Regions from separate parts of the Neobacillus sp. KR4-4 genome, predicted to be linked through region 1. Evidence: riboswitches for the same ligand, from Rfam matches in the RefSeq annotation. Region 1 holds a riboswitch; each other region holds the start of a gene.
What was found. Region 1 has a riboswitch for S-adenosylmethionine ahead of ACE198_RS08270 (O-acetylhomoserine aminocarboxypropyltransferase/cysteine synthase family protein). Riboswitches for the same ligand answer to the same signal wherever they lie in the genome.
Positions count from the first base shown of each region.

Region 1 (4,254 bases):
TTTTTGAAACCACGCGGCCAGCAACGGTTACGGTCCCACTGGTCGGCAGTTCCAAACCATTTAACATTCTAATCAATGTACTTTTACCAGCACCACTGTATCCAATTACCCCGAAAATTTCACCATCTTGAATTTCTAGGTTTACATCATCAACGGCTCTAAGCTGACCCTGCTTGGAGGGAAAAATTTTCTGAACACTTTTTATAGAAATCATTGTATCACCTGCTTTTTATCCAATTTACCTTAAAATTCTGAAAGATTTTTTTTGTAATATACCGTTTAATCTAATATAGGGTTTGACTTTTTTTACGAAAAGATTCTATGTTATCAAAATAAAAAGCCTTTCTGCGCAGGCAGAAAGGCATCATAAATAATAATCCTTTCTCCCATCTTCCAAAGCAAACGCTTTGTGTGAATTGGCACCATTTCAATAATAAATATTGACGGTTGCCGGGCTTCATCGGGCACATCCCTCCACCTCTCTTGATAAGAGTATCAATTCCTATATTTAATTCAAACGTGAATTTGTTTAAGTAACTATATTACAAAAGTATCGTATCACGGATAAAAAGGGGTGTCAATGAAATAGTTTCTTATTCAATAAAATAAGTTTAGGCATTAATGTTTAATGAAGTTAAACCAGTTGCCGAAACAATAGCCGACTCTAGGTCTTCAATCAGATCTTCTACATTCTCGATCCCGATGGATAGGCGAATTAAATCCTCTGTTACACCTGCAGCGATCAGGCCTTGGGCATCTAATTGCTGGTGAGTGGTGCTGGCCGGATGAATAATTAAACTTTTTGCATCACCAACATTGGCCACATGTGCCCAAAGTGTGATGGAATCAATTAATTTAGCCCCTGCTTCTTTTCCGCCTTTAATTCCGAATACCACCATCGAACCGGCACCTTTTGGTAGATACTTTTTAGCTAGTTCATAATCAGGATGGGATGGATGACCAGGATAGGAAACCCATTCTACGGCAGGATGGTTAGTTAAGTAATCGACGACTTCTTTAGTATTTGCGACATGCTCCTTCATCCGGACATGCAGAGTTTCAAGTCCAAGGACAAACTGGAAGGAATTTTGCGGACTTAATGCCGGCCCTAGATCACGAAGCAATTGGACACGTGCTTTGATAATATAAGCCACCGCGCCTAAGGCTTCTGCATAAACCAAATCATGGTAGCTTGCATCTGGTGTTGTAAAGCCTGGGAATCTTGGAGAATTCCAATCGAATTTACCGCCATCAACAATAATTCCGCCCGTTGTCGTTCCGTTCCCTAATAACCACTTAGTAGCGGAATGAATGACAATATCTGCTCCATGTTCAATTGGGCGGCAAAGGTATGGAGTGGCAAAAGTATTGTCAACGATTAGTGGTACACCTGCTTCATGGGCAATTTCAGCCACTTTTTCAATATCGAGGATGCGCAGGCTTGGATTACCAATTGTTTCCGCAAAGACTGCTTTTGTTTTGGCAGTGATCGCTTGGCGGAAGTTTTCTGGATTTTCTGGATCTACAAATTTCACGTTAATTCCATATTTCGGAAGGGTCACTGCAAATAAATTATAGGTGCCTCCATAGAGATTGGAAGCCGAAACAATTTCATCGCCAGCCTCAGCAATATTTAAAATGGCAAGAGTAATGGCGGCCATTCCGCTCGCCACTGCTAAGGCACCAACACCGCCTTCTAATAAAGCGACTCTTTCTTCAAATACAGTGGTCGTTGGGTTGTGTATTCGTGTGTATATGTATCCAGATTCTGCTAAGCTAAATAAGTTTGCAGCATGCTCAGTATTCTTAAATTGATATGCATTGTTTTGGTAAATCGGAACAGCGCGGGCCCCTGTTACCGGATCTGGAGTTAAGCCGCCATGGACACTTAATGTTTCAAAACGATATTTCTTTTGATTTTCACTCATCTTGCTTCCTCCTTTTTTTGATAACTCACCATACAAAAACCCCTGCTTCAGAGAAGAGGGGCTTCACACTTCTCATCTTCCAGAGCTGATTGCTCTGCTGGATTTAGCACCGTGTTATTATGTGTAGTAAACCGGTTGCTGGGCATCAAAGGGCCAATCCCTCCGCCGCTCTCGATAAGAATGTATTGATGAAATTGTAATAATTAGCTAAATATTCTATATTATAATGTTATCTAAATTTTAATTCCGAGTCAATAGGTTTGATTAAAAATTTGTAATTTTCGCGATATGTTCCTGCGTTTTAGTTAAATAGAAGATAGACTCTAGTAATAAGGTTGTGCGGATAGGAGCAGAAATACTTAATTGACCGTTTCGTTCAAGAGTCCGCAACCTTTCCTCCCCTGTAAGCAGCTGTCTCATCGCATAAAGATCCCCACGAATCTCAGGTATTGTTTGAGTCTCTTTGCTATCATGGAGGATGAAGATTTCCCTATCCTTCATGAAGATTTGATAGGTATTTTGTTCACAAATTAAATTCACTCTTGTATGGATATGCTCAAGTAATGGCAGTAAATGCCCTTGCTGCTTGATTGCTAATTGAAAGGTTTTCAATACCTCTATCATCTTCCATCACTCCGGTCTATGCTCTTATATTTACTATACAAGACATAGGCCAGAAATCCTCTTTAAATTGGTCGACAATTATCTACTTAGCAGGGCAGTGGCGAGAGAATTTCCTGAGAAATATGTCGGATATCGGAATTTTCATGGTTTTTCAACGAGGTTTGTCCGTAAGGTTGGGATTCATAAAAAAAACAGATGCACATGTACATCTGCTCTTATAATATCTGTTGTTTTATTTTATCAAGTAAAAAAGGTACGGAGTGGAAGGCGTAGAGTGTTTCTTTTACTTCTCCAGCCTCGACCAATAACAAGCAAGGAACACTTTCAATTTCATATTCCCTAGCAAGGTCTGGATAGAAGTTTAGGTTCATTTTACCCATATCTACCTTTACTAGTTCCTCGATGACCTGGAGCATTTTTGAAGCTACCTGACAGGTCCCGCACATTGGTGTATAGAAATACACTAATCCAGTTGCCTTCCCTTCAATAAAGGAAGATAATTCTATTCGATTCCATTCGTTCATTTATCGTTTAACCCATTTCTAAAAATTCAGTATGCACATCAATATTTGCACCTAATAGTACGGTGGCTAAGTGGTGAACTGGTGCGGTCGCTACCTCACGATACATTCGGTCGATATATAAATGTTCGGCTTGGGGTAACTCGCGTTTTAATTGCTTGCGAAGTTTCTCACCGGAGAAGTCAGCATCGACAAGAATATAGACATCCTTATCTTCAAGGAAATCAATCAATTCATCTAATTTTGTAATACTGATGGTCCCATTTGTACAAATGATTTCAACTGGTTCCTTCACGATTTTTTTTACCTTATTTTTATCCGACTTTCCTTCGACAATAAGAACTTTGTCAACATACGAATCATTCATCATCCATCACCTGTATTAGAAGTTGTTTTATGTTAACATATTCTAAAATATTGATTACGTGTGCCTTCTTCTGACTATGTTAACCATATCATTATTGTCTTTTGAAAAAATAGGCTTGTGACTATAGACCCAAGTTACTCAGCTAGCACCAGCCGCCCTCATCACAATCAGTATACTTAGCATCCGACCCTTCAGTTGTCGTCAGGTGTTGATAAATCTTCTGCTGTTCCACTTCAAAATGATGCTCTAATTCCACCTGCATGTGATCTGTCAATTTCATTTTTCCAATTGGCGTATTATCAAGAAACAATTCCATTTCTCCATTTTTCATTTTGCCAATAACCCGATCGGTTACGTCTATCCTTTGCTGCTTTAATGCCACGCTCCCACCCTCTTCAATATATTTATTATAGGTTTCCCAAAAATAGTAGAAGAAAAAGTGGGAATTTAAGAGAAAAAGCACCTTGACAAGGTGCCTTTTCCTATTTTTTAGTCTTCTTTGATCATTTCTTCATATTGTTCAGCAGTCATAAGCTTATCAAGTTCGCTGCTGTCAGATAGTTCAATCACAATCATCCATGCCTTTTCGTATGGTGATTCGTTAACAAATTCAGGGCTGTCGCTTAAATCTTCATTCACTTCCACGACTTTACCGCTGACAGGTGCATAAAGCTCAGATACAGTTTTTACAGACTCTACGCTACCAAATGGTTCGTCGGCAGTTACTTCATCGCCCACTTCTGGAAGCTCAACAAAAACGATATCTCCTAGTTCATGCTGTGCAAACGCAGTAATCCCGACACGAACTTTTTCT
Region 1 is NZ_JBHHJU010000006.1:32,868-37,121, forward strand. Features, by position in the region: gene ACE198_RS08265 (methionine ABC transporter ATP-binding protein) at 1-214, opposite strand, end outside; SAM riboswitch class I at 384-493, opposite strand; gene ACE198_RS08270 (O-acetylhomoserine aminocarboxypropyltransferase/cysteine synthase family protein) at 612-1,928, opposite strand; SAM riboswitch class I at 1,998-2,109, opposite strand; gene ACE198_RS08275 (hypothetical protein) at 2,193-2,552, opposite strand; gene ACE198_RS08280 (thioredoxin family protein) at 2,768-3,076, opposite strand; gene ACE198_RS08285 (toprim domain-containing protein) at 3,084-3,440, opposite strand; gene ACE198_RS08290 (YusG family protein) at 3,583-3,822, opposite strand; gene gcvH (glycine cleavage system protein GcvH) at 3,930-4,254, opposite strand, start outside.

Region 2 (4,254 bases), on a different contig from region 1:
GCTTTTTGAACCGGTTTAAAATGTGCCTTCCAATATCTTTTAATTTCCATTGGTGAGCCAATTTTTTTTGTAAAATAATGACCTGGTTCTAACTTCTTAATTCCATCAGATAAAGTGTTTGGTTCAGGAACAAATTGATAGGTTAAATAATGCTGCAAAGAATCATAATTGAGCACATCATTTTCAAGACCCAACAAAATACTCTTTTTCTCAGACGCAAAAAATGTTCGGTCACCATCTTCAAAATAAAAGAACGGTTTAATTCCAAAAGGATCGCGTGCCCCATAAAGACTTTGCTCTTGTTTATCCCAGATAACGAAAGAGAACATTCCACGCAGTTTTTCAACGGCCTTTTCCTTTAAATGGCTGTAAAGAGCAATAATAACCTCCGTATCAGAACTTGTTGCAAACGTTAAACCCTCAGCTAATAGTTCTTCACGCAGCTCAACATAGTTATAAACTTCACCGTTAAAGATAATCCAGTAGCGTTCATTTTCATAGGTTAACGGTTGATGACCGCTCTCAATATCAATGATACTTAAACGTCGGAATCCAAATTGAATATGATCATCATAATAAAAACCATCATCATCTGGACCACGATGAGTGATAATATCGTTCATATTTTTAAATTGTTGTTTTTGTACTTCACTATAGTTTTGTGTTGTATCGTGTACACAACCTATAAAGCCACACATTATGTACCTCACCTCTTCTAAATATCCCTAAATAAAGGATTTAATCCAAAAAACATACTCTCTAATACTACCACTTTTTTTTGAAAAAATGCACTGTGAACAATAGGTAAATTTACTATCCCCATTTTTCACTTCTTTTGACCTGTATAAACATTTCATTTTAGGCAAATACCGATTAAATGTACAGGTAATTAGACGTACAAATAAAAACGGGAGTTACATGTCATATGTAACCCCCCTCTTTATATTTTGCTGTGTTAAACTTGTCTGTTGATTTCCGTTCCAGGCACTTCGCTTTCCGCGGGCGAGCCGTGGAGCCTCCTCGTCGCTTTGCTCCTGCGGGGTCTCCCCTGCCTCGTACTCCCGCAGGAGTCTTCGTGCCTTCCACTCCAATCAATATTAACCTATAACACAGCCTTCTATTTAAATATTTGCTTGCGCTCGTAATGCCTCTACTTTATCCGTACGCTCCCAAGGCAGGTCAACATCTGTCCGGCCAAAGTGACCATAGGCTGCTGTTTGTTTGTAGATTGGACGACGTAGGTCCAGCATGTTGATGATTCCAGCAGGACGTAGGTCAAAGTTTTCACTCACTAGGTTCACTAGAATATCTTCGTTTACTTTACCAGTACCAAACGTATCCACAGCGATGGAAACCGGTCGTGCTACACCAATCGCATAGGCCAGTTGAACTTCACATTTTTCAGCAAGACCAGCAGCGACGATGTTTTTAGCAACATAACGTGCGGCATATGCAGCGGAACGGTCCACTTTTGTCGGATCCTTACCTGAGAAAGCACCGCCGCCATGACGAGCATATCCGCCATACGTATCAACTATAATTTTACGGCCGGTTAAGCCTGCATCCCCTTGTGGTCCGCCAATGACGAAACGGCCAGTTGGATTAATAAAATACTTTGTCTTCTCATCGATAAGTTCTTTCGGTACAACAGGGTTGATGACATATTCTTTTAAGTTACGTTGTATCTGCTCTAACGTTACTTCTGGGTTATGTTGAGTAGAAATAACAATGGTATCAATCCGTACCGGCTTATCATTCTCATCATATTCCACCGTTACCTGGGTTTTTCCGTCTGGTCGAAGGTATTCAAGAACATTGTCTTTCCGCACTTCTGTTAATTTACGAGCAAGCTTGTGTGCAAGTGAGATGGGAAGCGGCATAAGCTCTTTCGTTTCATTACATGCAAAACCAAACATTAACCCTTGATCCCCTGCTCCAATTGCTTCAATTTGCTCATCAGACATTTGGCCTTCACGAGCCTCCAATGCTTGGTCAACACCCATTGCAATGTCTGGAGACTGTTCATCAATAGATGTTAAAACGGCACATGTCTCGGAGTCAAATCCATATTTCGCACGATCATATCCTATCCCTTTAATCGTTTCACGAACGATTTTTGGAATATCCACATATGTAGATGTTGTGATTTCCCCTGCAACTAACACTAATCCAGTTGTTACTGAAGTTTCAGCCGCAACACGAGCATTAGCATCCTTTGCTAAAATAGCATCTAAAATGGAATCAGAAATTTGGTCACAGATTTTATCTGGATGACCCTCAGTAACTGATTCAGAAGTGAACAAACGCGCGTTTCTTGACATCTGAATTCCTCCTTTATTATGAGATCACGAGGATTTTTTTCGAAGGTTACAGGTATACTTCTTAAACCTCGAGAATTTGATACGGTACTCATTCCCTTAGTATGTAATAAACAAAGGATTTTTATTAGAGACTCATTTCATAAAAGGACTTATAAAAAAACAAAAAACCTTACCATAGAGGAAAGGTTGTTTTCGGGCCTTTCGCTCTTATCGTTCAAGGCATTAGCCTTGCGTCAGATTAGCACCTTCGCATTTGAAAAGGACCTTTTAATGTGGTTCATCTTTTCATACTGCAGGTTGCTGGGTTTCATTGGGCCTGTCCCTCCACCAGCTCAGGATAAGAGAGTATCCGTTCAACTTAGAATAATATCATACTGGGTAACAATGTCAATGTATTTTTTAGAAATATCTTCCTCATAAAATGGGAAAAATACGGTGTAAGTCATGAACCTTTTATAAAAATTTTTTATATCTTCATTTAAAGTTTTAAAATATATAAATTCAGATTAATAGGATACATTAATTCAACTAATGTGTTATACTTTTTGTATTATTAACAACATAAAACCTAGACAAAGGAAGGTCTCATTAAATGAATTCTGTTGATACTCCTAATGAATTAAATCAATTGTTGAATGAAAGTCATGTTCATGTACAATTATCTGTTCCACAGTTAGTTGAAAAAGTCTTAACCCGTCATGAAGGGGGACTAACTTCAACTGGGGCAATTAGTGTCGCTACTGGTAAATATACTGGCCGATCTCCACAAGATAAATTCATTGTTGTAGAAGATTCAACGAAAAATAAAATTGAATGGGGCACGACCAATCAACCAATATCAGAGCAGGTTTTCACAAAGCTTTATCAAAAGGTCATTAATTATTTACAACAGAAAGATGAAATCTTTGTTTTTAAAGGCTTTGCTGGTGCAGATAAAAAATCGCGTTTACCTATCAGGGTTATCAATGAATTAGCATGGCAAAATTTATTTGTACACCAGTTATTTATTCGCCCGACAGAAGAAGAGCTCCTTGAACATGATGCTGGTTTCACTGTTATTTCTGTCCCTAATTTCAAGGCAAATCCGGCAATTGATGGTACAAATTCGGAGGCCTTTATTATTGTATCATTTGAGAAAAGAATTGTTCTAATCGGTGGAACAGAATATGCAGGCGAAATGAAGAAATCTATTTTCTCAGTCATGAACTATCTGCTTCCGGAAAATAATATTTTTTCCATGCATTGTTCTGCCAATGTTGGTCTTGAAGGCGATGTTGCATTATTTTTCGGCTTATCTGGTACTGGAAAAACCACTTTATCCGCGGATCCAAATCGTCGATTAATTGGTGATGATGAGCACGGCTGGTCATCTAACGGTGTCTTCAATATCGAGGGAGGCTGCTATGCAAAATGTATTAATCTTTCTCGTGAGAAAGAGCCGCAAATTTTTGATGCGATCCGCTTTGGAACGGTATTAGAAAATGTTACCTTGAATCAAGAATCCAGAATCCCTGATTATGATGATGGCACATTAACAGAAAATACACGTGCTGCTTATCCAATTCATGCGATTGATAATATTGTTCAACCAAGTATTGCTGGACATCCAAACACTATCATTTTCTTGACGGCTGACGCTTTTGGTGTATTGCCTCCTATTTCAAAACTCACTAAGGAACAAGCAATGTATCATTTTTTAAGTGGTTATACTTCAAAACTAGCTGGAACAGAGCGTGGAATTACCTCACCACAAGCTACCTTCTCTACCTGCTTTGGTGCACCATTCCTGCCGCTGCCTGCAACTCGATACGCCGAAATGTTAGGTGAAAAGATTCTTGAGCACAATGCGAATGTATTTCTTGTGAATACAGGCTGGACCGGCGGTGAATATGGGGTGGGGAATCGGATGAAACTTTCCTATACCCGTGCTATG
Region 2 is NZ_JBHHJU010000025.1:29,198-33,451, reverse strand. Features, by position in the region: gene asnB (asparagine synthase (glutamine-hydrolyzing)) at 1-698, opposite strand, end outside; gene ACE198_RS21100 (hypothetical protein) at 922-1,095, opposite strand; gene metK (methionine adenosyltransferase) at 1,122-2,321, opposite strand; SAM riboswitch class I at 2,526-2,665, opposite strand; gene pckA (phosphoenolpyruvate carboxykinase (ATP)) at 2,914-4,254, shown strand, end outside.
Region 2: linked by a shared signal. The riboswitch ahead of metK (methionine adenosyltransferase) and the one ahead of ACE198_RS08270 (O-acetylhomoserine aminocarboxypropyltransferase/cysteine synthase family protein) in region 1 are both predicted to bind S-adenosylmethionine.

Region 3 (4,254 bases), on a different contig from region 1:
TGAATGCATTACCCCTGACAAAATATGCTTATTTTTTGATTGATGGAACTTATGATGTTTTTCAACAAAATCAGGTTCTGTTATCATTTCTGCATCAAGAAAAATAAGAGTGCTCCCTCTTGCTGTACGAATGCCCAAATTTCGTACGCTTGCTCTTCCTAGATTCTTTTCATTTCGTACATATTTGAAATGATAGGGAGGCTTATAGCCTTTTAGCTTTTCTTCCGTTTGGTCAGTTGAAGCATCATCTATAAAAATAACTTCCATTTTTGAAGGATTGAACGTTTGATATTCTAGTGAGAAAAGAGTCAGGAGATTTAGTGGATATTTATTTAGGGAAGGAATAATTATACTTACTTCAATATCTTGGCTATTATTTACTGGGATTTCTTTAGTAAGTTTCTCTTTGGTGCTTGTGTCCTTGTTATTTGAGGACTTTTTGGTTTTTGGATTTACTTTCTGTGGTTCTTGTTTATTTACAGTTGGAATTGGCCAAACACCATATAGCCCTTTTTCGTTTCCTGTAAGCTTTTTATTCATAAAATTATTAAGATTTTGTTCTGTCCTGCAATGATCCCACAGTCTGATTTCGTTAATATCACCATTAAAGAACAGACCTGGCAGTCCGCCAATCATCCCAGATGGGTAGACAAAGTCTTTAGGGCTTCTATCACCTTTTTTTACAAACTTCCCATTAATAAATAGCTGCGGCTCTCTTTCATCATAGACAACCGCAATGTGAATTAGATCATTAATACTGGCTTCATGGACTAACACCGCATATATATTCTCATTCGTATGTTCATAAATCGTTATTCCATTTAGTCCAATTGAAACACTAACTCCCGCATCATTATCGGTCATCCCTTGTCCTGGCCCAATCACATAATTCGTTCCTGTACCATCCACTGACTTTTCCCGAGATTGCTTATCGATATGATGAACATTTTCGGGTAATACCCAAAACTCATAGGTAAATGTATTTTTCAGATTCGTTAATAAACGACCATTTAGGCTATTCCATAACATGACGCACCTCTTCAATTTACTTTTATAAGTAACTAGTCCATTTGGGTTTTGCTTTTACACAATATGTATACCATATGATTTTGACTAGACTTATCCCCATTTATAGGTTGCTTTGTATATATTTTTTTGCTATTTGTCGATTCCCTCCAATTAGGAGCATAGAAATTCACAAAAAAAAGAGCTTATGCGCTCTTTTTACGGAATAATTGCTTATGATTTCATTCAAACTATATGGCGGCTAATGATACTTCTTTATCATTGCTTTCTATTTCATACTCCCCTAAAATTTGAAAGCAACATTTTATGTTCTGTTCACTCATTAACTGTTTAATTAACTCCGTATTTGTCCGGATAATTGCTGTCTCCTCATTAGTTTGAGTAATCCATGTGATCAATGGGTTTTTAAAATCCTTTGTGAGACCTTGAATTATCCATAATTCGTCTGCATGCTCTTTTTTATCTCCTAAATGAAATGCTGGCGTCTTTGTGAAATACTTATTTATCCGCTTATTTTGACAGACATAAACTAAATCTTCGATTGCTGCACTTGCTGTTGGAAACATGCCGGCACCTGGTCCTTGTAATGTAATACTACCAACAAGATCCGTGTAAACATTAACGGCATTTTCTACCCCTTCAATAGAATAAAAAGGATGAGACTTTCCAACAAGGACTGGTCTAACAGCGGCCTTAATTTGATCACCTTTCTTACTTATACTTGCAATAAGTTTAAACCTAAGTCCAAGTCTTTCAGCTGCCTCGATTAATTCACTTGTAATTGAAGTAATCCCTTCTCGTTCTACATCCTCCCAATTTGGTTCCTCACCAAATGCAATTCTGCTTAGAATCATTGTTTTATAAAAAGCATCAAAGCCTTCGACATCATTGGTTGGGTCTGCTTCAGCAAACCCCTTTGCTTGTGCTAAACTTAGAGCGTCAGCAAAGGACTGCTTCTTCTCACGCATTTCCGTTAAGATGAAATTCGATGTTCCATTTAGTATGCCTTGCACGTGATGAACACGGTTTACGTTTAATAGCTGCCTTAAGGTTTGAATAACAGGTATACCACCCGCAACTGTCGCTTCGTAACCTACTGAAACATTATGATGCTTTGCTAACTCGAGCAGGTCATTCCCGTGGTGTGCAAACATTTCTTTATTAGCTGTAATTATGTGACATCCTTTTTGAATCGCTTGTTTTAAAAATGTAAAAGTGGGTTCTTTATTGACGATTGCTTCGACAATAACATCAAGTTGAGGTAGACTTAAAATTTCATTGAAATCTGCAGTGACTAATACATCTTCATTAATATTTCTCTTTTTATGCTTATTTCTAATTAGTACAGCTGCGACTTCGACCCTTTTTCCTAATACTCCCTCAAGTTCTTCTGCATGGGATTGAATCGTTCTATAAACACCTTCCCCGACTGTTCCGAAACCTAGAATCGCTACTTTTATCACAGACATATTGATCCACCCTTCATTTATAATAGACATGGCTAAATAGAAAAAAACCCTCTTCATAAGAAGAGGGTTAGTTTCCTCCTCTTATCTGTCAGGCAAATAACCTGCAGGAATTAGCACCTTTTCAAGATTTACCTTGATGGTTGCCGGGCTTCATCGGGCCTAGTCCCTCCGCCGCTCTGGATAAGAGTTTTATGTAATTGTTTGATTAAATTTCCAAGTTATAAAGAGAATTCTAGTTGAATCCTTTGTAGATGTCAATATTATTTGAAATTTCTTTTTTTTACAAGGCTGCGTTTAAAACTTGTCTGTTGATTTCCGTTCCAGGCACTGCGCTTTCCGCGGGCGTGACGGGGAGCCTCCTCGTCGCTTTGCTCCTGCGGGGTCTCCCCTGCCCCGTACTCCCGCAGGAGTCTTCGTGCCTTCCAACTCCAATCAACAGAGTGAAAAAATCAACATTACCCTTAACACAGCCTTCTACAAAGGTAACAGGGGTACTTCTCCCTTGTCTCCCAGATGGTCTATCATTTCTAACCATTCCTTCGGTTTGTTTGAAAGTATGGAGTAATAGGTTGTTAGGAAATCCTTTACAAGATTAGTTGGGAGAGATTTAAGCTCATCGTCTAATGGCATGAAACATAAATCTAGCCCAGTTACGGCTTCCCCATTATTTTCCCAGGATGGATGAACATATGAGAAATCTAACCGCTTGTAACCCAAATGGGAAAGCACTTCACGTCGCACATAAGGGTCCATAACCTTTACGCCGCCAAATTCGTGATGTTCAACTCTGTAAGGATCGTATATTTCTGCAAACATTCCGTAAAGCTCTTTTCCATTTTTATTTGCTAATTGTTGTAAATCCTTTAACCGGTTTTGAGCTAAAAATCGACCAAGGCTTAGGCCAGGTTTACCTATAATCGTAAAATCTGTCATGGCAATATTCCAATCAGGATAATAACGGTATTCAGTTGCACCTAAGACTTTATCGCCATCGACTGCCACGAATACCCGAATACTCGGATCTTCTAATGGCTCTTTCCATAGCTCATATGCCAGGACTTCTTCTGGCGGGAAAATTTCTCCCATTAAGTTATGCAGTTTTCTAAAATTCGGATCATCTATACTTGTGATTCTAATATAATCCATAAATATCCCCCCCAATTATTTAAAAGGATTTTTCCATTCCATTAATACAGCATTGTTACAGGATTCCTCATCCTCTAGATAGTTTTCAATAATTCCTACCGGGACACGGCCGCAGCGCAGCAAAAATGTAATGACAGGATCCTTTAATTCTCCCGTTATAATTGATGCTAAATATTGCTCCGGTGTCATGTTATCAGCTACTCTATAAAAACCTGGCATTCTACCCCCGCCTAGTAAGCGCTCTAAACCTCTCTCAATAACAACATGGTACATAGCATGCATCATCAATTTTCCTAGCCCTAGTTTACGGTACCTGGGTCGGACACTGATATCAACGATGTACAAGGTATTCCCCCTTGGATTATGGTTTCGGATGTATCCATGGTCAGTGATTTCTTCCCACGTATGGTTTTTATCGCTGGGATCAAAATCGATAATTAAGGCGGTTAACGAACCGGCTAATTCACCATCAACCTCAATACATAATGCACCTTCTGGAAACAGGTCCACATGATTGGTTAGTTGCTCTTTATTCCACCATAATTCTGATGGAAAAGGAGGTGGGAAGCACTCGGATTGAATCTTGATAAGATCGGCAAAATCCTGTTTGGTA
Region 3 is NZ_JBHHJU010000023.1:57,148-61,401, reverse strand. Features, by position in the region: gene ACE198_RS20300 (glycosyltransferase) at 1-1,029, opposite strand, end outside; gene ACE198_RS20295 (homoserine dehydrogenase) at 1,257-2,495, opposite strand; SAM riboswitch class I at 2,574-2,682, opposite strand; gene ACE198_RS20290 (hypothetical protein) at 2,790-2,921, opposite strand; gene ACE198_RS20285 (GNAT family N-acetyltransferase) at 2,970-3,641, opposite strand; gene ACE198_RS20280 (GNAT family N-acetyltransferase) at 3,657-4,254, opposite strand, start outside.
Region 3: linked by a shared signal. The riboswitch ahead of ACE198_RS20295 (homoserine dehydrogenase) and the one ahead of ACE198_RS08270 (O-acetylhomoserine aminocarboxypropyltransferase/cysteine synthase family protein) in region 1 are both predicted to bind S-adenosylmethionine.